DNA from 2 places in the Sphingomonas sp. CFBP 13714 genome. Region 2 is predicted to be linked to the other one. Evidence: predicted binding sites of a transcription regulator. Region 2 holds the regulator's gene; the other holds the start of a gene.
What was found. The regulator LexA, encoded in region 2, represses DNA repair genes until DNA is damaged. The targets are predictions, from matches to a motif close to GTTCCNCNCTTGTTCT.
Positions count from the first base shown of each region.

Region 1: recA (recombinase RecA) is a predicted target of LexA. The motif match lies at 6,760-6,775, and genes of this name have one in related genera.

Region 1 is NZ_JACYVG010000004.1:49,895-60,787, forward strand. Features, by position in the region: gene IFT54_RS10430 (inositol-3-phosphate synthase) at 1-404, shown strand, start outside; gene IFT54_RS10435 (phosphocholine cytidylyltransferase family protein) at 406-1,107, shown strand; gene IFT54_RS10440 (M24 family metallopeptidase) at 1,124-2,392, opposite strand; gene IFT54_RS10445 (dicarboxylate/amino acid:cation symporter) at 2,465-3,802, shown strand; gene IFT54_RS10450 (glutathione S-transferase family protein) at 3,861-4,496, opposite strand; gene IFT54_RS10455 (class I SAM-dependent methyltransferase) at 4,493-5,350, opposite strand; gene recA (recombinase RecA) at 5,610-6,683, opposite strand; gene IFT54_RS10465 (4-(cytidine 5'-diphospho)-2-C-methyl-D-erythritol kinase) at 6,997-7,854, opposite strand; gene IFT54_RS10470 (tetratricopeptide repeat protein) at 7,875-9,332, opposite strand; gene IFT54_RS10475 (electron transfer flavoprotein-ubiquinone oxidoreductase) at 9,304-10,893, opposite strand, start outside.
Region 2 is NZ_JACYVG010000006.1:208,965-219,857, reverse strand. Features, by position in the region: gene IFT54_RS15095 (sensor histidine kinase) at 1-280, shown strand, start outside; gene IFT54_RS15090 (hypothetical protein) at 236-436, opposite strand; gene IFT54_RS15085 (citrate synthase) at 438-1,721, opposite strand; gene gltX (glutamate--tRNA ligase) at 1,747-3,252, opposite strand; gene IFT54_RS15075 (ComEC/Rec2 family competence protein) at 3,272-5,614, shown strand; gene lexA (transcriptional repressor LexA) at 5,641-6,372, opposite strand; gene IFT54_RS15065 (molybdopterin molybdotransferase MoeA) at 6,441-7,625, opposite strand; cobalamin riboswitch at 7,863-8,075, shown strand; gene IFT54_RS15060 (HoxN/HupN/NixA family nickel/cobalt transporter) at 8,255-9,292, shown strand; cobalamin riboswitch at 9,453-9,669, shown strand; gene cobW (cobalamin biosynthesis protein CobW) at 9,807-10,856, shown strand; gene cobN (cobaltochelatase subunit CobN) at 10,862-10,893, shown strand, end outside.

The DNA.
Region 1 (10,893 bases), on a different contig from region 2:
ACTTCCTCAACATGTCGAACCATCGCCGTCTCGAATCGAAGAAGATCTCGAAGACCGAAGCCGTCCAGTCGGTCGCGGCCGAGCGCATGGACGACGACAACGTTCATATCGGTCCGTCGGACTATGTCCCCTGGCAGAACGACAACAAGGTCTGCTTCCTGCGCATGGAAGGCCAGCTGTTCGGCGGCGTGCCGATGAACCTCGAGCTGCGCCTTTCGGTCGAGGATTCGCCCAACTCGGCGGGTGTCGCGATCGACATGATCCGCTGCGCCAAGATCGCCAAGGATCGCGGCATCGCCGGCGTGATCGACCCTGCATCGGCCTATTTCTGCAAGCACCCGCGCACGCAGATGACCGACGATCTCGCGCAGATCGAGGTCGAGCGGTTCATCAAGGCCGCCTGACATGATCGAGACGGCTGTCATCCTCGCCGCCGGGGAGGGCAGCCGTCTTCGCGCCTCGGCGCCTTATAAACCGCTCTGCCCGGTCGCTGGCCGCCCCCTCATCGCGCATGCGCTCGAGGGTCTTGCGGAGGCCGGCCTCAAGCGTGCGATCGTCACGCTGAGTTACGGCCGTGACGCGATCGAGGCCTATCTCGCCAGCCGCAGCTGGCCGCTTCATGTCGAAACCGTCCTCGCGGATCACCGCGAGCCCAATGGCGTATCGGTGCTTGCCGCGACCGAGGCGCTGGCCGGGCAGGACGCGGTTCTGGCGATGTGCGACCACCTCGTCCTCCCCGCGCTGTATCGCCGCATGGCCACCGCCGGATCGGGCAACGGGCTTCGGCTCGGGATCGACCGCCGGCTCGGCCATCCCTGGGTCGACCCCGAAGACGTCACATGTGTCGCGACCAACGGGTCGGCGATCGTGGCGATCGGCAAGGGCCTCGAACCGCATGACGCCTATGACACGGGCGTTTTCGCGATCTCGCCTCGCCTCGGCGCCGCACTCGCCACGCTGGCCAGTCCCTCGCTGACCGAAGGCGTCCGCATGCTCGCCGCGGAGAACCGTGCCGAGACCGTCGACTGCAGCGACATCGACTGGATCGACGTCGACGACGCAGCCGCCCTCGCACATGCCGAACGCTGGATGAGCCAGGCCGCCTGAGCAGCCCCCAGGCTCGTCAGCCCAGCGGGCGGTCGAGCGATGTGGGCGGCACGCTGAACCATGTCGGCCCCGCTTCGGTCATGTGGAAGCAATCCTCGATCCGGATGCCATAGCGCCCAGGGATGTAGATGCCGGGCTCGTCGCTGAAACACATGCCCGCCGCGAGTTTCGTCGTCTCGCCCCGCACCAGATTGACCGGTTCGTGCCCGTCCATGCCGATCCCGTGCCCCGTCCGATGCGACAGCCCGGGCAGCTTATAGCCCGGACCATAGCCCAGCGCCTGGTAATGCTGCCGCACCGCATCGTCGACGCTGCCCGCGGTCGCGCCGATCCGCGCGGCGGCAAACGCGATCTGCTGACCGCGGATCGCCTGGTCCCAGGTCTTGCGCTGGTCGGCGGTAGCCGATCCGTGAACCCAGGTGCGCGAGACGTCGGATTGATAGCCCTGCACGGTGCACCCGCAATCCATCAGCACGACCTGCCCGTCCGCAACGCGGTGGATCTCCCGGCTGCCATGCGGATAGGCCGAGGCTTCGCCGACCAGCGCCATCGAGAATTCGGGCGCCCCGCCGAGCTTCCGGGTCGCGGCCGTCATCAGCGCGCCGATCTCGGGACCGGTCATGCCCGTCTCGACGCGCGCATGCGTCCAGCGATAGGCGGCGAGCGTGACGTCCGTCGCCGTCTGCATCAGCGCGATCTCGGCAGGCGTCTTGATCATCCGACAGCCGCGTACGACCGGGTTGGCGGATACGATCCGCGCCTCCGGTACCAGCCGACGCAGCGCGTCGACGGCGAAGAAGCGCATCGTCTCCTCGATCGCGATCGGATGCGCGATGAGCCTGCGATCGCGCAGGAAGCCCGCGACCACCGCGAGCGGGTTCTGATCCTCCTGCCAGACGCGGACCTCCGCCGGTACCGCGAGCCTCTCGCGCACCGACGGCTCCTCGAAAAACGGCGTGACGATACAGGGCTGCCCCTCGACCGGCAGGATTGCGGCGGTCAGCCGCTCGCTCCGGCTCCAGCGGACCCCGGTGAAATAGAGCATCGACGATCCCGGCTCGATCAGGACCGCGCCGATCCCCGCCGCCTTCATCAGCGCCTGGGCGCGCACCAGCCGGGCGGCGCGCTCGTCCGCATCGATCGGCTTGGCGCCCCCCGTGAGATCGGACAGCGCCGACAGGTCGGGCTCGGCCGCGCGCAGGACCGCGCCGATCGACAGCAGCGGGAGCGCGGCGGCGGCACCGAGGAGCATGCGCCTGGTGGGTAATTCGGGTGAGATTGCCATGCCGGGACGATAGGGTCCTTGACCCGGGCGCCGCAATCCCCTTCCCTCCTGCGCGAGTTTCGGGAGCGTTTAATGGCCAAGCGGCTAACCTATTATATCCTGTTCGGGCTGGTCGCGGGCATGGCCGTCGGCTGGATCCTCAACGCGTCGATCGACGACGGCAGCGCGCAATCCGCCGCGCAGCTGAAGGACATTGCCGGCTATTTCTCGATCGTCACGTCGCTGTTCCTGCGGCTGATCAAGATGATCATCGCACCCTTGGTCTTCTCGACGCTGGTCGTCGGCATCGCGCATATGGGCGACACCGGCGCGCTCGGCCGCGTCGGCCTGCGCAGCCTCGGCTGGTTCATCTGTGCGAGCCTGTTGTCGCTGACGCTCGGCATGATCCTGGTGAACGTGCTGCAGCCCGGGGTCGGCCTCGCGCTCGCCATCCCGCCAGCGACCGCGTCGAGCGGCGTCGACCGAGCCGCCTTCGATCTCGCCAAGTTCATCACCCATATCGTTCCCGACTCGATGATCTCGGCGATGGCGAGCAACGAGATCCTTCAGATCGTCGTCTTCTCTGTGTTCGTCGGCGTCGCGATCACCGCGGTCGGCGAAAAGGCCGCCCCGCTCGTCAAGGCGATCGAGGCGCTCGTCGCGGTGATGCTGCAGATCACCAACTATGTGATGCGGTTCGCGCCGTTCGCGGTGTTTGCCGCGGTGACCGCGACGCTCGCCGAACGGGGCCCGAGCATCCTCGGCGATCTCGGCTATTTCATGCTGACCTTCTATCTCGGGCTGGCACTGCTCTGGCTGATGCTGATCGGCATCGCCTTCCTGCTCATCGGCCCGCGGACGCGGCTGCTGGTGCGCTATATCCGCGACCCGCTGATCCTCGCCTTCTCCGCGGCGTCGTCGGAGGCGGCCTATCCGCGTACGCTTGAGGCGCTCGACCGGTTCGGCGTGCCGCCGCGGATCGCCAGCTTCGTGTTGCCGCTCGGCTATTCGTTCAATCTCGACGGGTCGATGATGTACATGACGTTCGCGTCGCTGTTCATCGCGCAGGCCTACGGAATCGACATGCCGATCGGCCAGCAGATCGCCATGCTGCTGGTGCTGATGGTCACGTCGAAGGGCATCGCCGGCGTGCCGCGTGCCTCGCTCGTGGTGATCGCGGGCACGCTGTCGATGTTCAAGATTCCGGAGGCCGGCATCCTGCTCATCCTCGCGGTCGATCACTTCCTCGACATGGGCCGGTCGGCGACCAACGTCATCGGCAATGCGGTCGCCGCGACCGTGGTCGCGAAATGGGAGGGCGGGCTCGACGAGCGTGAACCCGCCGACCGCGACCCGCCGCACGCACCGACCGGGCATGGCCCGAAGGTGAATGTCGACAGCTATGAGAAGATCAAGCCCGGCCAAGCCTGAGCGGCACGGGGGACGTCAGGAGGCGGTCGCCCCGCCCGCCTCGTGGCGTGCGCCCGGGTCAGGCATAGGCATAGGGGCCGCCCTTCTGTAGCCCCGCCTGATAGGCCGGGCGCGCGTGGACCTTGCCGAGCCAGGCGATCGTCGCGGGGCGCGATTCGTCGAGCCCCGCACGGCTGCGCGCCGCCTCGAGCGGAAAGCTCATCATGATGTCCGCCGCGGTCATCTGGTCGCCCGCAAACCAGGGGCGCTGCGCGAGCTCTGCCTCGACATAATCGAGATGGACATCGATCATCGGCTGGATGCGCTTCAGCGCGATCTTCCCCATCACCGGAATCCTCGCGAGCACCAGCTTGAGCAACAGCGGCGGCATCATCGAACCTTCGGCATAATGCAGCCAGAACCGATAGCGCAGCGCATCCGCGCGCTTGGCGGGGGCCCCGAGCCGACCGTCCGCCTTGTCGACGAGATACTCGACGATCGCGCCCGTCTCCGCCACGACCCGGCCACCCTCGACGTCGCGGTCCTCGATCACCGGCGACTTGCCGAGCGGATGGACCGCCTTCAGTTCCGGGGGTGCGAGCATCGTCTTCGGATCACGCGCATAGCGCTTGATCTCATAGGACAACCCGAGTTCCTCGAGCATCCACAGGATCCGCTGCGACCGCGAGTTTTCGAGATGGTGGACGGTGATCATGGCAGGCTCCCTTGGCTGTCGCGCGCCGCGTGCGCCGTCCATATCCAGGCAGCGGCCGGAAATTCGACCGCATCCCCGGCCAGACGATCGACGCAGGCGCTGGTCAGACGCGCCAGCGCCTGTTCGCGTTCCGCCCCGTGCGTGTCGCGGATCCGCGACGCCGCGGGGCCGATCCGGCTGAGATAGTCGACCGCGTCCGCCACCGGATCCGCGCCGCCTCCCGCGCGATAGCCGAAGTCGACTCGCTGCGGCGTCGTCGCGCGCCACCCGGCCTGCTTCAGCATCTCCGCAACATAGGCCGGATCGGCAAAGGCAAAGGGCCCCGGCGCGGTCATTGCCCCCGTCGGTCCGGATGCGTCATCCACACCCGCGATGGTTTCCACCGCCCAGCGATTGGCGGCACGCTCGGCAAAGCACGAGAAGACGAGCGCGGCGCCGGGGGCGGCGGCCTCAGCGAGCTGGGCAAAGGCGGCCACCGGATCGGCGAAAAACATGACCCCGTGCCGCGATACATAAAGGTCGACCGGCGCGTGCATACCGACCGCGGATGCGACGTCGGCGCAGCGGAACGCGACATTGGTCAGGCGTCCGGCGCGGTGGTTCGCCACCGCGATCAGTTTCGGGGAGAGGTCGATGCCGATCACCTGCCCGTCCGGCAGCGCCTGCGCGCTGGCCAGCGACGTGGCGCCGGCGCCGCAACCGATATCGACGATCTTGCGGGTCTGCGGTCCTGCCGCCGCAAGGATCGCGGCGTTCAGTACGGGCGCGAGCCCCTCAAAGCTGCGGTCGGTACGGCGCCATTCCGTGGCCCAGATGTCGCCGACGCGTCCGGTCCAGTCTCGATCACTGGTCATGATTGGCCATATTGCATGGTTGAGCTTCCGTCTGTGCGCACAAAATCCGCTCTTGTGGCGCGTTTGACGCAAGTCGTGAAGCGTATGCCCGCTAAGGCTCAATGGATTTACGGACGATCGCCCAACACGCGTCCCGCTGCGGCCCACTAGCTCAACCAGGCGTGACGAAACCTGCCCGTCCCATCAGCCCTGGACGCTACTTCGCCCTGTCACAGGCCGCGGAGCCCTTCGCCGCGAGGATACGGGCTCCGACTCTCACTCAGGCGTCGTCTTCGGCGTCGGGACCGACCATCATTTCCTCGGCGACCTTGTCGGTGCGCGCCCGGATCTGCTTTTCGAGACGATCGGCGGTCTCGGGATTGTCCTTGAGGAACGTCTTCGAATTCTCGCGACCCTGACCTAACCGGACGCTGTCATAGCTGAACCACGCACCCGATTTCTCGACCAGCCCGGCCTTCACGCCGAGATCGAGGATCTCGCCAAGCTTTGAGACGCCCTGCCCGTACATAATGTCGAATTCGACCTGCTTGAACGGCGGTGCGACCTTGTTCTTGACGACCTTCACACGCGTCTGGTTGCCGGTGACCTCATCGCCTGCCTTGACCGCACCGATGCGGCGAATGTCGAGACGGACCGAGGCGTAGAACTTCAGCGCGTTGCCGCCCGTCGTCGTCTCCGGGTTGCCGTACATGACGCCGATCTTCATGCGCAGCTGGTTGATGAAGATCACCATGCAGCGCGACCGGCTGATCGAACCGGTCAGCTTGCGGAGGCTCTGCGACATCAGACGCGCCTGAAGCCCGACATGGCTGTCACCCATCTCGCCCTCGATTTCGGCGCGCGGCACGAGTGCAGCGACCGAATCGACAACGAGTACGTCGATCGCGTTCGAGCGGACCAGCGTGTCGACGATCTCGAGCGCCTGCTCGCCGGTGTCGGGCTGCGACACGATCAGCTCATCGATGTTGACGCCGAGCTTCTTGGCATAGACCGGGTCGAGCGCATGCTCGGCGTCGACGAACGCGGCGGTGCCGCCATTCTTCTGCGCTTCGGCAATGACGTGGAGCGCGAGCGTGGTCTTGCCCGAGCTTTCCGGACCGTAGATCTCGATCACGCGGCCGCGCGGCAGGCCGCCGACGCCGAGCGCAATGTCGAGCCCGAGCGAGCCGGTCGATATCACCTCGACCTGCATCGTCTCCTTCGAGCCCAGACGCATCGCCGAGCCCTTGCCGAACGCGCGGTCGATCTGCGCGAGTGCGGCATCGAGCGCCTTTTGCCGGTCGTTGGTTGCTGTTGCCATGCCGGTGTCGATCACTTTCAGATTAGCGGCCATCGATAAGCTCCCATCGCTAAAGCAAGCGCGCGTGCCATTCAACGCGTCAAACGCCATGTATTGCTTTTGTTCTCACGGAACAAGTACGGAACATCGGGGAATGTGAAAAAGGGCGGCCGCCTTTCGGTGACCGCCCTCCCATCATTGGTCCGCTTCGGCGTCTTGGGAGAAACCTTGGGCCGGTCGGCAAACCGTGGCGCCGATCCGGTAGTGGACATCCCGATTTGACGCTTCCGACTGGTGCGATGCAATCGATTTTACAGCGTCCGGAGTCCCAAAGCCGAACAGTTTCAACGCGGCATTTGACCTGCGTTCAGCGCAGCGCGCACGCCAGCGTCCACCAGCCCCGCGCAGCGGCATCCGTCGCCGCGGAATCGCGGGCCGCGATGCTGTCGAACAGCGCAAAGCAGGTCGCCCCCGATCCCGACATGCGCGAGAGCAGCACGCCCGGCGCCGCGTCGAGGAGCGCGCGGACCCGGGCAATCGCCGGCGCGATCGCCCAGGCCGGCGCCTCGAGGTCGTTTCGCCCGGCGATCGCGCGTTCGAGCAGCGGCCCCGCGCCGAGCGGCCCGCGGTCGATCCCGTCCCACGCGCCGAATACCGCCGCGGTCGACACCGTTACGCCCGGATTGACGCACAGCAACGGCGTTCCCGCCAGCCCGTCGACCGCGACGAGCGTGTCGCCGCGCCCGGTCCCGAACGTCGTCCGGTTGACGAGGCACGCAGGCACGTCCGCACCCAGTCGAGCGGCAATGTCCTGGAGAGCCGGATCCTGCACCGCGACGCCGTGCAACCGCGCCAGCGCGCGCAGCGTCGCTGCGGCATCGGCGGATCCGCCACCGATCCCCGATGCGATCGGCAGCCGCTTGTCGAGCGTGATCGCGTGATGCGCGGCGATCCCGAACGTCGCGACGAACGCGTCCGCCGCGGCCGTCACGAGGTTGCCGTCCCATGGCGCGCCGTCGGTGCCCCCCGCCGCCGGGCGCAATGCCGCGGCGAACGGCCCGATGATGGCAAAGCTGTCCACGTCCGCCGTGCGCATCGTGACGACGTCGCCATGCTCGGCAAAGGCAAACAGCGTTTCAAGCTCGTGATAGCCGTCCGCGCGGCGGTGACGCACATGCAGCGCGAGATTGATCTTGGCTGGTGCGGTTTCGGTCGTCGTCGGCATCGGGGTCTCGGGATCAGGGGTCAACGGCGCGCAGCGATCGGCAGGCCGGTGTCGATCTTCGCGGCGATGCGCGCGCGCTCTTCGGCATCGCCGGTGACGATCGCGGCCTGCCATGCATAGCGCGCCTCGTAGCGTCGGCCCATGCTCCAATAGGCATCACCGAGATGATCGCCGATTTCGGCATTGGTCGGCTCCGCCTGCGCGGCACGCTCGAGCAACGGCAGCGCGCGCCGCGTATCACCGGCGCGGTGATAGGCCCAGCCGAGCGAGTCGGTGACGGACGGGTTGGCGGGATCGAGCCGGCTCGCTCGCTCGAGCAGGCGGATCGAGCCCGCGATGTCGTCGCCATGCTCGATCTGCGCGAATCCCAGATAATTGAGCGCGAGCGGTTGCGTCGGGGCGAGGGCAACCGCCTTGCGGAGCGCGATGCGCGCCTCGGGCCAGCGCCCCGCCTGATCGAGCGCCCCGCCATATTGCAGCCACGCCCCCCAGCTTCCGCGCGCGGCCGCCAGCGCGCTGCGGTCCGCCGCCAGAACCCGGCCATACCACTGCGCCGCCGCCGCCGCATCGCCGGTCGTCAGCAACAGGTCGGCGTAACGCTGCCAGTCGCCGGCGATCGCCTCCTGCCGCTCGGCGCGCGTCCTCGCGATGGCCAGCGCCGCCTCGTCACGGCCGGCAACCGACAGGATTTCGAGACGCTTGGCGATCGCCGCCTCTGCGGACGGCGACGTGCCACCGACCCTGTCGAGCACCGCCAGCGCGCGGTCGACCCGGTCGCTATGCGCAAGCGCGTCGGCAAGGACGATCCGCGCGGGCGCATAATCGGGATCGGCCTCCACCGCAGCCTGGGCGAGCGCGATTGCCAGCGGCGACGGCGCCCCTGCGACGAGGTCTCCTGCCAGACCCGCGAGTGTCTGTGCGACGGCAAGGCCGAGTGGCTGGCGCGCGGGGGCGGCAGCGATGCGCTTACGCGTCTCGGCAGCGAAGCGGCGCGCGACCGGATCCTCGCCCGCGGTCGCCAGCGCCGCGCCCGGATCACGATGCTCGGCACGCGCCACCCACGCGTTCAGCGATGGTGCGAGCACCACCAGCGGGCCCTTGCCGAGCGTGGCGATCGCCGCACGGGTCGCCCTTGTGTCGCCCTTGCGCGCGGCGGCGGCGAGCGGGAACAGTGCAGCGTCCGCGGGCGCAACCCCGGCTTTCGCCAGCACCCCCGCCGCGCGCGCGACGAGCGGCATGTCGCCCGCCTCGATCGCTTCGCGGTAGGCGCGGATCGCGATAACCGGATCGTCGGGCGCCGCCGCCAGTGCCAGGGCATACTGGTCCGCGGCAATCGTCACCCGGCCGTCCGCATCCGCGGCGCGCGCCTTGAGATAGGCAGAGAGACCGCCGGTGTCGGCCAGCGCCGCCGTCGGGGCGGTCAGCAGGCCGATCGCCAGCAGGACAGACTTACATGTTGGGATAGTTGGGGCCTCCACCGCCCTCGGGCACGACCCAGTTGATGTTCTGCGTCGGGTCCTTGATGTCGCAGGTCTTGCAGTGGACGCAGTTCTGCGCGTTGATCACGAACTTCGGATCGCCCGTCTCTTCGCCCACCACCTCGTAAACGCCAGCGGGGCAATAGCGTTGCGCGGGCTCGTCGTACATCGGCAGGTTGTAGGCGATCGGCACCGCCGGGTCCTTCAGCGTCAGGTGGACCGGCTGGTCCTCCTCGTGATTGGTGTTCGAGATGAACACCGACGACAGCCGGTCGAACGTCAGCACGCCGTCCGCCTTGGGATAGACGATCGGCTTGACCAGATCCTTGCGCCACAGGCTTTCGTGATCGGGATGATGGTGCATCGTGAACGGCACCTTCAGACCCCAATGTTCCAGCCACATCGTGATGCCGGCAAGCCCCGACCCGAGCATGTCGCCGAACTTCTTGACCAGCGGCACGACGTTGCGGACGACCGACAGCTCCTTCTTCACCCAGCTGCGCTCGAACGCCTCCGGATAGGCGGCGAGTTCGTCATGCCCGCGCTGCGATACGATCGCCTCGACCGCAGCCTCGGCCGCCATCATGCCCGACTTCATCGCGGTGTGCGTGCCCTTGATCCGCGGCACGTTGAGGAAGCCGGCGCTGTCGCCGATCAGTGCGGCACCCGGCATCACGAGCTTCGGAATCGACTGCAGCCCGCCGTCGCTGATCGCGCGCGCGCCATAGCTGACCCGCTTGGCGCCCTTCAGCAGCGCCGCGATCTCGGGATGCGTCTTCCAGCGCTGCATCTCGTGGAATGGCGACAGATGCGGATTGGTGTAGTTCAGCCAGGTGACGAAACCGATCGAGACCTGGCCATTGGCCTGGTGATAGATCCAGCCGCCGCCATTCGACCCGTCGGTTTCGCTGAGCGGCCAGCCCTGCGTATGGATGACGCGGCCGGGCGAATGGAGCGCGGGATCGATGTCCCACAACTCCTTGATGCCAAGGCCGTAGACCTGCGGGTCGCTGTCCTTGGCGAGATCGAACTTGGCGATCAGCTGCTTGGTCAGGTGACCGCGGCAGCCTTCGGAAAAGAAGGTGTATTTGGCGTGGAGTTCGAGCCCCGGAGTATAATCGCCCTTGTGCGTGCCGTCGCGCGCGACGCCCATGTCGCCGGTCGCGACGCCCTTCACCGATCCGTCGTCATTGAACAGGATCTCGGCGGCCGCGAAGCCGGGGAATATCTCGACGCCGAGCTCCTCCGCCTTGCCCGCCATCCAGCGGCACAGATTGCCGAGGCTGCCGGTATAGGTGCCCTTGTTGTGCATGAACGACGGCGTGACGAAGTGCGGCATCTCGCTCTTGTTCGTCTTGCTGAGAATCCAGTGATGATTCTCCGTCACCGGCACTTCTGCCAGCGGACAGCCATCCTCGCGCCAGTCGGGCAGCAGCTCGTCGAGGCTCTTGGGATCGATGACCGCGCCCGACAGGATGTGCGCGCCGACCTCGGATCCCTTTTCGAGCACGCAGACCGAGATGTCCGCGTCCTTCTCGGCCGCCAGCTGTTTCAGCCGGAT
Region 2 (10,893 bases):
GCTGGTGACGGCGCATGCGGGGAGCGATCAGGTGACCGTCGTCGTCGCAGATACCGGCAAGGGCGTGGCGCCCGCGGATCATGCGCGGATTTTCGAAAAGTTCGAGCGGGTCGACGCGTCCGAGCCGGGCGGCAACGGCCTGGGCCTCTATATCGCGCGGCGGCTGGCACGCGCGATGGGCGGCGACCTGACGATCGACAGCGCAATCGGCGAGGGGGCGCGCTTCGTGTTGTCGTTACCGACGCAGGCGACGCGCGGCCAGGATCAGTACCAGGCCTAATACCGCGAGCGCGGCGCCGCGGTCCGCCCAAGGCCGCTGATCGAGCATGAAGCTCGATCGCGGCCAATGGACATAGCCAAGCCCCTGGCCGATCCACAGGAACCCCATCAGCGCGCACAGCACGCCGATGACCATGAGGATCGGCCGCAGCTTCATCTCAGCGCGACGCCATCGGCGTATAGTCGCGCTGCGTCGGGCCGCTGTAGAGCTGGCGCGGACGGCCGATCTTCTGGTCGGGATCGGTGATCATCTCGTTCCACTGCGCAACCCAGCCGACGGTACGGGCGAGTGCGAAGAGCACCGTGAACATCGAGGTCGGGAAGCCGATCGCCGAGAGGATGACGCCCGAATAGAAGTCGACGTTCGGGAACAGCTTCTTCTCGATGAAGTAGGGATCGCTCAGCGCCAGACGCTCGAGCTCGATCGCGACGTCGAACACAGGGTCGGTGACACCCAGCTCGCCGAGCACTTCCTTGACGGTCGTCTGCATGACGGCCGCGCGCGGATCGTAGTTCTTGTAGACGCGGTGACCGAAGCCCATCAGGCGGAACGGATCGTTCTTGTCCTTCGCGCGGGCGATGAACTCGGGGATCCGGTCAACCGTGCCGATCTCGTGCAGCATGTTGAGCGCGGCTTCGTTCGCGCCGCCATGCGCGGGGCCCCACAGGCAGGCGATGCCGGCCGCGATGCACGCAAACGGGTTGGCACCCGACGAGCCGGCGAGACGGACGGTCGAGGTCGACGCGTTCTGCTCGTGATCGGCGTGGAGGATGAAGATGCGGTCCATCGCCTTTTCGACGATCGGATTCACGACGTACTTCTCGGCCGGGACGGCGAACGTCATCTTCAGGAAGTTGCCGGTGTAGCTCAGCGTGTTGTCCGGATAGACGAACGGCTGGCCGACACTGTACTTGTACGCCATCGCGGCGATCGTCGGCATCTTGGCGATCAGGCGGTGCGACGCGATGACGCGCTGGGCCGGATCATGAATGTCGGTCGAATCGTGGTAGAAGGCCGAGAGCGCGCCGACGACGCCGCACAGGATCGCCATCGGATGCGCGTCGCGACGGAAGCCACGGAAGAACTGCGCGAGCTGCTCATGCACCATCGTGTGGCGCGTGATCGTGTTCGAGAAGGTCGACAGCTCTTCTTCGCTGGGCAGTTCGCCGTTCAGCAGCAGATAGGCGACTTCCATGAAGTTCGACTGTTCGGCGAGCTCGCCGATCGTGTAGCCGCGGTGGAGCAGCGTGCCCGCATCGCCGTCGATATAGGTCAGCTTCGACTGGCACGAGGCGGTCGAAGTGAAGCCCGGATCATAGGTGAAATTGTCGGTCTGCGCGTACAGCTTGCGGATATCGATGACATCGGGGCCGACCGTACCGGACATGACCGGATAATCGAATTCCTTGCCGTCGACCTTGAGGTTTGCGGTCTCGCTCATGCTTGTATCCTTCCTCGAAATCTTATCAGTCTGCCATCCGGTCGGCGATCCGACCGAGGCTCTCGTCACGCCCGAGCAGGTCGAGCACATCGAATATTCCCGGCGACGTCTTGCGACCGGTCAGCGCGGCGCGAAGGGGTTGTGCAACCTGCCCGAGCTTTAGGCTTCGCGCTTCGGCCACGCGCCGTACCGCGCCTTCGAGCGCTTCCGTATCCCACTTGTCGAGCGCGTCAAGTTCAGCATGCGCGTTCGTCAGAATCGCACTCGCTTCACCCTGCAAAAGGCTCGCTGCGGCGTCATCCATGGCCAAGGGGCGCTGGCTGAACAGGAAATTCGAACCTTCGGCGAGTTCGTTCAGGTTCGCTGCACGTGGCTTCAGGACCGGCATTGCGCGAGTCAGAAGGTCGAGTCCGCCATCGGGCAGGGCATGACCGAGACGATCGGCGGCGAGCTGGGCCAGACGCGCATCATCGGCCTCGCGGATATAGTGGCCATTCAGATTCTCGAGCTTCTTCAGGTCGAAGCGCGAGGGCGACTTGCCGACGCCCGACAGGTCGAACCATTCGACCGCCTGTTCGCGGCTGATGATCTCGTCGTCACCGTGCCCCCAGCCGAGCCGCAGCAGGTAATTGTCGAACGCCTCGGGCAGGATGCCCATCTCGTCGCGATACGCCTCGATGCCGACCGCGCCGTGACGCTTGGACAGCTTGGCACCATCGGGGCCGTGGATCAGCGGGATGTGCGCATAGATCGGATCGGGCCAGCCGCCCTCGATCGCGTCCATCGCACGGTAGATCGGCAGCTGGCGGAACGCGTTGTTGAGGTGATCGTCACCGCGGATGACGTGCGTGACGCCCATGTCGTGATCGTCGACGACGACCGCGAGCATGTAGGTCGGCGTGCCGTCCGAACGGAGGAGGACGAGGTCGTCGATTTCCTCGTTGCGGACCGTCACCGATCCCTGGACGCGATCCTCGATCGTGACCGCACCTTCCTGCGGCGCGCGCAGGCGGACGACATGGGGAAGATCGGGGGCCTCGCTTGCCGGACGGTCGCGCCACGGGCTGCGGATGCGGAGCGGCTTCTTGGCCGCCTGCGCCTCGGCGCGCATCGCCGCGATCTCGTCATTGGTCATGTAGCAGCGATAGGCGTGGCCGGCCTCCACCATCTGGTGCGCGACGCGGGCGTGGCGATCGGCGCCGGCGAACTGCATGACGACGTCGCCGTCCCAGTCGATCCCCAGCCAGCGCATCCCGTCGATGATCGCGTCGATCGCCGGCTGGGTCGACCGCACGCGGTCGGTATCCTCGATACGCAGCAGGAATTTGCCGCCGTTCGCCTTGGCGAACAGCCAGTTGAACAACGCCGTGCGTGCGCCGCCAAGATGCAGGAACCCCGTCGGCGACGGAGCGAAACGAGTAACCACGGGTGCGGCCGAAACGACGGCATCCGTATCAGATATTGCGCCCAACCGCGGGTGCTCCCAGACTGTAGAAACGATGGCCGGATCAGCCGTCGCCGCCTCTAGCATGCGTCCCCGGCGGCGACAAATGGGCGTGCCGCCCTGGATGGCGGAGCCGGGCCGGGCGATCGAACGCTGGCTGGAGGCAGAGCGCGACCAGCTCATAACCTGGTTGCCGGTCGGGCTTGGCGGCGGCATCGCGCTGTGGTTCGTGCTGCCCGATCCCGTGGCATGGGGCACCGCGATCCTGGTGCTGGCCGCTGGCGGGTTGGCCGGACTTGCGGCGGGGCGCGGCGGGCGCGCGGCGCGGATGCTCGCGATCGGCGCGATTGCGGCGGCGCTCGGCATCGGGCTGATCTGGGTACGATCGGACCGGGTGGCGGCACCGGTGCTCGCGGGGCCGACATTCGTGCAGCTGTCCGCGCGGGTCGAGACGATCGAACCGCTCGTCGCGCGTCGGCTGGTGCGGTTGACGGTGCGGCCGGTCGGGCCGGGGCAGGACGCCGATGGCGCGCCGGTTGCGTTGCCCGGCCGCGTCCGCATCAACCTGGCAGAGGCGGATGCGCCGGCGACGCTCGCGATCGGCGCGACCATAAAGCTTCGCGCGCGACTCATGCCGCCGCCCTTGCCGGCGGTGCCCGGCGCCTATGACTTTGCGCGCGTCGCTTGGTTCGGCGCGATCGGCGCGACGGGGCGGGGCTTTTCGCCTGTGGTGGTAGCAGAGCCGGGCCGCGGCGGCGCTGGAGTCCGGGTGGCGCTGTCGCGGCATATCGTCGCGCAGCTTGACGGGAGCGCGGGCGGGATCGCGGCGGCGCTGGCGACCGGCGACGTCGGCGCGATCAGCGACGCGGATGCGGAGGCGATGCGCCGCGCCGGGCTGGCGCATCTCCTTTCGGTAAGCGGCCTCCACATCACCGCGGCGGTCGCCGCGACGATGCTGATCGTGATGCGGCTGCTGGCGCTCAGCCCATGGCTCGCGCTGCACACGCGACTGCCACTGATCGCCGCGCTTGCCGGTGCCGCAGCGGCGATCGGCTACACCGTGCTGACGGGCAGCCAGGTGCCGACGATCCGCTCCTGCGTCGCGGCGTTGCTGGTGCTGGTCGCGCTGGCGATGGGGCGCGAGGCGATGACGTTGCGGCTCGTCGCGACGGGAGCGATCGCGGTGATGCTCGCGCTGCCCGAATCGCTCGCCGGGCCGAGCTTCCAATTGTCGTTCGCCGCGATCACCGCGATCATCGCGCTGCACGAGCATCCCGTCGTCCGTGCCACGTTCACGCCGCATGACGAGGGCCGCAGCAGACGCCTGTTGCGCGGCGCCGCGTCGCTGCTGCTGACCGGGCTCGTTGTCGAGGCGGCGCTGATGCCGATCGCGGTTTATCATTTCCACAAGGCCGGGCTGTACGGCGCGGTCGCCAATATCGTCGCGATCCCGCTGACCACGTTTGTCGTGATGCCGTTCGAGGCGCTGGCGCTGCTGCTCGACACGATCGGGATTGGCGCGCCCGCCTGGTGGCTGGTCCAGCATGCGCTCGACGCGCTGCTGTGGCTCGCGCGCGGCGTGGCGCATGCACCGGGCGCGGTCCGCGCGCTGCCGGCGGTGCCCGACGGGGCGTTTGCGCTGATGGTCGTTGGCGGGGTGTGGATCGCGCTGTGGCGGACGCGGTGGCGACGGATCGGAATGCTGCCCTTGGCGATTGGCGCGATCTGGGCGCTGACGACGCCGTCACCCGATATCCTTGTGACGGGCGATGGGCGTCACGTCGCGGTCCGGACCGCCGCCGGGCTCGCGCTGCTCCGCGATCGGGCGGGGGACTATGTCCGCGATACACTGGCGGAGAATGGCGGGGTCGATGGTGAGCCGCTACTGCTGGCGGATCAGCCCGACGCGCAGTGCAGCCGCGACCTGTGCCTGACCGATGTCGTCGCGCGGGGGCGGGCGTGGCGTGTGCTGGCAACGCGGAGCGTTTACCGGGTGCCGATCGCCGAGATGGTTGCCGCCTGCCAGCGCGCGGACATCGTCATCAGCGAGCGCGAGCTGCCGCGTAGCTGTACGCCGCGATGGCTGAAGCTCGATCGATCGGTGCTCGCGCGCACCAGGGGGATCGCGTTGACGTTGACCACGGGGCGGATGGTGACGGTACTCAATCCGGGGGACCGGCACCCGTGGCGCGATCCGCCGACGCTGGCGCGGCCAATGCGACGGTTCGGGGCGGCGGGCGATCAGCATGGGCTGGCCGGGGGGGGCGGCGTCGGTCCGGTTTCGGGTGCCGGCTCGGGGGTGGTCAGAGCGATAGGTCGCGACTGGGTATGTCGGGTCATGATCCTGCGAAGGTGGGGCCTCCGATTGGGAGGGCCGCAATTCCGAAACGCGGACGATGGTGCCTGGGGCCGTTGGTCACGAACGCCACTGCCGGTTGCGTGGCGGTGACGACCGCCAGCGCCACCCGGCATTCGTCAGTCGTAGCGGCGCAGGATACCCGACAGCTTGCCCTGAACCCGGACCTGTGCGGGCGCATAACGCTGGGGGTCATAGGCGCGGTTGGCCGGGTCGAGCCGGACCATTGCGCCTTCGCGGCGGAAATATTTCAGCGTCGCTTCGCTGTCCTCGATCAGCGCGACCACGATTTCGCCGTCGCGGGCGATCTCGGTACGGCGGATCAGCGCATAATCGCCGTCGAGGATGCCGGCTTCCACCATCGAGTCCCCCGAAACCTCCAGCGCATAATGCTCGCCGGTGCCGAGCAATGCGGCCGGAACGGCCAGCATCGAACTGCCTTCAAAGGCTTCGATCGGGACGCCGGCGGCGATCCGGCCGTGCAGCGGGATCTCGACGACGTCGTTCGCCGCGATGCGGGCTGGCGACGCGGGCGTGGCGCTGGCCGTGTTCGGTACCGATACGGTGTCGGCAGATGCCGCCGCCGCCGCCTTCGACCCTGACTTCGTCGTCGTCTGCGCGATTGCAGCCTCGGGACGCTCGGGCATCCGCAGCACTTCGAGCGCGCGCGCCCGGTTGGGCAGACGCCGGATGAAGTTGCGCTCCTCGAGCGCGCTGATCAGGCGGTGTACGCCCGATTTCGATTTCAGTTCGAGCGCGTCCTTCATCTCCTCGAACGAGGGCGACACGCCCGTCTCGGCAAGGCGGTCGTTGATGAAGCAGACAAGCTCGTGCTGCTTGCGCGTGAGCATAACGGTTCTCCGTCCGGAACAGACGAGGAACTTCTATGGAACACTTGCAGCTTCGTCAAGCGGTGACGTCACGCGATGACGAGGATTTCCGCCGAGTCGCCCGCCCTTGCCGCCGGCGCGTCGCCGTCGCGGACGATCAGGCAGGACGAGCGGGCGAGCGTCAGCAGCATCGAGCTGTCCTGGATGGTCGAGGCATAGGCGCGACCGTCGCGCAGTTCGGCGCGCATATAGTCGGTCCGCGACTGGTTGGGCGGAAGATCCTCGCCGAGCAGCGCGTGCGTCGTCTGCGGCAAGGGATCGCGCGCGCCGAGCATGTGCGCGACGACGGGGCGGACGAACAGGATCGCGGTGACGAAGGCGGAGACGGGATTGCCCGGCAGGCCGAGCAGCATTGTCCGGCCAAGCGTGCCCGCCATCATCGGCTTGCCCGGGCGCAGGGCGATCCGCCAGAAGTCGATTGCCCCGCCGGCCGCCTCGATCGCGGGGCGGACGAGGTCGTGATCGCCGACCGACGCGCCCCCCGTGGTCACGAGCAGATCGGCATCGACCCCGGCAAAGGCGTCACGCAGCGTGTCGAGCCGGTCGGGGAGGATTCCGAGATCGATAATGTCGACGGGCAGATCGGCAAGCATCGCGGCGAGCATGATGCCGTTCGATTCCGGCAGCGGGACGGGATCGTTCGTCGAGCCGGGCGGAACGAGCTCGTCACCCGTTGCGGCGACCGCGACGCGCAGCCGGCGGCCGACCGACAGCGTGCCGTGTCCGCCGGTCGCAGCGACCGCGATGCGCGCGGGCGTCAGCCGATCGCCGGCCGCGATCAGCCGGGTGCCGGTCGCGAAGTCGAGCCCCTTGCGGCGTGTGTTGCGTCCCTCGAAGGCGGGGCCTTCGCCGTCGAGCATCAGCCGGTCGCCGTCGCGTGCGGCCTCTTCCTGGACAAGGACGGTATCGGCGCCGGGCGGCATCGCCGCGCCGGTGAAGATGCGCGTCGCCTGTCCCGCGCCGACTGAACCGGTGAAGGGGCGGCCGGCCGCGCTCTCGCCGATGACCGTCCACGGCCCGGGCAGATCTGCGTAGCGGATCGCATAGCCGTCCATCGCCGAAAGGTCGGTCGCGGGCTGGGTGCGGCGGGCTAGAATGGCCTCCGCCGCCCAGCGACCCATCGCCGAGCGCAGCGGCACGGTTTCGGCCGGCACGCGCGATGCCATGGCGAAGAGGCGGGACTGGGCTTCGGCGACGGGGACGAGAGGGCGCATGCGGGCTCCGTTCAGCGGGGCGATGAAGGTCTGCGCTGCTCGCACGATTGCCGCGGGGCGGAAAGCGGGCAACGCCGCGACCGGCAGGACACCGGTCGGTTACGCGATCAACGTACGAGGTAAGGCAGACGTTGCGGTGAGATGGGACGACATGCCCTGCGTTGCGTCGCGCGCAAATCCTGTCGTCAGCGCAGGCAAAACGCGCTAGCCCTGTGGCGCAGGTCCGACGCAAGCCGGATCCGCACAGATCGCGTCGGTGCCCCTCGGGGCTTGAATGGGAATGCGGTGCGGGGTTTGCCCCAAGACCGCGGCTGTCCCTGCAACTGTAAGCGGCGAGCGACACGCACGCGCCCCCTGCGACGGGGGCAGCCACTGGGCCGATGGCCTGGGAAGGTGTGCGTCGAGCCTTGACCCGTGAGCCAGGAGACCTGCCGGCGTCTGGTCGCTCTTGTCCCGGTCCAGGGGGTGGCCGAGGCACGGTGAACGCCGTCTGAGCGACGACCATGCGGCGGGGGCCGCATCGGCGACGCATGCCGGCCGCTCAGGGCGTCCGGTCGGCGCGCGTCCCGGTCGTTCGCGGCAGGCCCCCGTCCTCGTCGGACGCCGGGGATGTGCCAATGACCAAGATCATGACCGGGCGGACCGCCGGTCGTTCGACGCGACACCGGATCGGCTGGATGTTCGCGATGCTGGTGGCGGCCAACATCGCCGCCTGGGGATGGGCGTTCGCGCTGTTCCAGGCGCAACCGCTGATGCTGGGTACCGCGATGCTGGCCTGGGGGCTGGGGCTGCGCCATGCGGTCGACGCCGATCATATCGCGGCGATCGACAACGTGACGCGCAAGCTGATGCAGGACGGGCAGCGGCCGATCGGGGTCGGCTTCTGGTTCGCGGTCGGCCATTCGGGGATCGTCCTGATCGCCGCGGTCGCGATCGCGCTGACCGCGAGTGCGCTGGCGCAGTTCGAGGCGTTCAAGCAGGCGGGCGGGGTGATCGCGACACTGATCTCCGCGCTGTTCCTGTTCACGATCGCGGCGATGAACCTGATCATCCTGCGATCGGTGTGGCGGACCTTCGGCCATGTCCGCGGCGGGGGGCGCTATGTCGAGGAGGATCTCGACCTGCTCCTCGGCAATCGCGGGCTGCTCGCGCGGCTGTTCCGGCCGATGTTCCGGCTGGTCACGCGCAGCTGGCACATGGCGCCGCTCGGCTTCCTGTTCGGGCTGGGGTTCGACACCGCCACCGAAGTCGCGATCCTCGGCCTGTCGGCGAGCCAGGCCGCGGACGGGCTGTCGATCGGCACGGTGCTGGTGCTGCCCGTGCTGTTCGCGACCGGCATGGCACTGGTCGACAGTGCCGACGGGGTGGTGATGCTCGGCGCGTATGAATGGGCGTTCGTGAAGCCGATCCGCAAGCTCTATTACAACATCACGATCACGCTGATCTCGGCGATCGTCGCGATCGCGATCGGCGGGATCGAAACGCTCGCGCTGCTGGCGTCGAAGCTGGGCCTCAGCGGGGGCGTGTGGGACGTTGCCTCGGCGCTGGGCGAGAATTTCAACGGGCTGGGCTTTGCGATCATCGCGCTGTTCGTGGCATGCTGGGTGCTGAGTTTTGCGATCTACCGGTGGAAGCGGTTCGACGAGATCGAGGTGGTTCGGGGGTAACGAGCTGCGTCGTCATCCTGGGCTCGACCCGGGACCCAGGGCCAGGCAGCGCATTACGCGTGGCTCTGGGTCCTGACTTTCGTCGGGATGACGGAGGTCAGGTGCATTGGCACAGTCGCCAAACTCCTCTAAACCCAACCTCGAGGTTTGGTTCTACCGAACCTCGACAGATCGCGCCGGTGCCCTTCGGGGCTTGAATGGGAATGCGGTGCGGGAGCTTTGCCTCCCAATGCCGCGGCTGTCCCTGCAACTGTAAGCGGTGAGCGAGACGCACAGGCCCCCGATGCGGGGGCAGCCACTGGGTCACGGGACCTGGGAAGGCGTGCATCGAGCTTCGACCCGCGAGCCAGGAGACCTGCCAGCGTCATGGTCGCTCTTGCCTTGATCCAGGGGATGGTCGCGGCACGGTACTCCGTCTGAGCGACGAACGCGTGCGGCCGTCAGGTCGTGCGCGCGTGTGGCTGCGGGCGTGCGTCCGTCCGTGGCTGTCGTTCCAACGCCCGGAGAGTATCGCATGACCGACCCCCAGCCGACCCTGGCCAAGATTCCCGTTACCATCGTCACCGGATTCCTCGGCGCGGGCAAGACCACGCTGATCAGCCACCTGATCCGGAATGCCGGTGGCCGGCGGCTCGCGGTGATCGTCAACGAATTCGGCACGCTCGGCATCGACGGCGACATCTTGAAGGGGTGCGCGATCCCCGATTGCCCGGCCGAGAATGTCGTCGAGCTCGCCAATGGCTGCATCTGCTGCACCGTCGCTGACGATTTCATCCCGACCGTCGAGACTTTGCTCGCGCTCGACCCGCGGCCCGACCATATCCTGATCGAGACGTCGGGGCTCGCCCTGCCCAAGCCCTTGCTGAAAGCGTTCGACTGGCCCGCGATCCGGTCGCGGATCACGGTCGACGGGGTGATCGCGCTGGCCGATGCGGAAGCGGTCGCCGCGGGACGGTTCGCGCCCGACCTCGCCGCGATCGAGGCGCAGCGCCGCGCCGATCCGAGCGTCGATCACGAGACGCCGCTCGCCGAGGTGTTCGAGGACCAGCTCGCCTGTGCGGATCTGGTGCTGCTGACCAAGGCGGATCTGGCGGGCGAGGCGGGGGTGGCTGCGGCGCGCGCGGTGATCGCGGCGGAATCCGCGCGTGCGTTGCCGGTGATCGCGCTGACCGACGGGGTGATCGATCCGCGCGTCGTGCTCGGGCTGAACGCGGCGGCGGAGGACGACATCGCCGCGCGACCGTCGCACCATGATGGCGCGGACGATCACGAGCATGACGATTTCGACAGCATGATCGTCGACCTCGGCGAGATCGCGGACCCGGCGGCGCTCGCCGCGCGGATCGAGACGCTGGCGCGCGACGCCGACATCCTGCGCGTGAAGGGCTATGCCGCGGTGACGGGCAAGCCGATGCGGCTGCTGGTGCAGGCGGTCGGTGCGCGGGTGCGGACGCAATATGACCGGCCGTGGCGTGCCGACGAGGCGCGACAGACTCGGCTGGTGGTGATCGCCGAGCATGACCGGATCGACCCCGCAAGGATCCGGGCCGCGCTTCAGGGCTGACGGCGATGCACGTCGTCTTCCGCGAAAGCCACGCGCT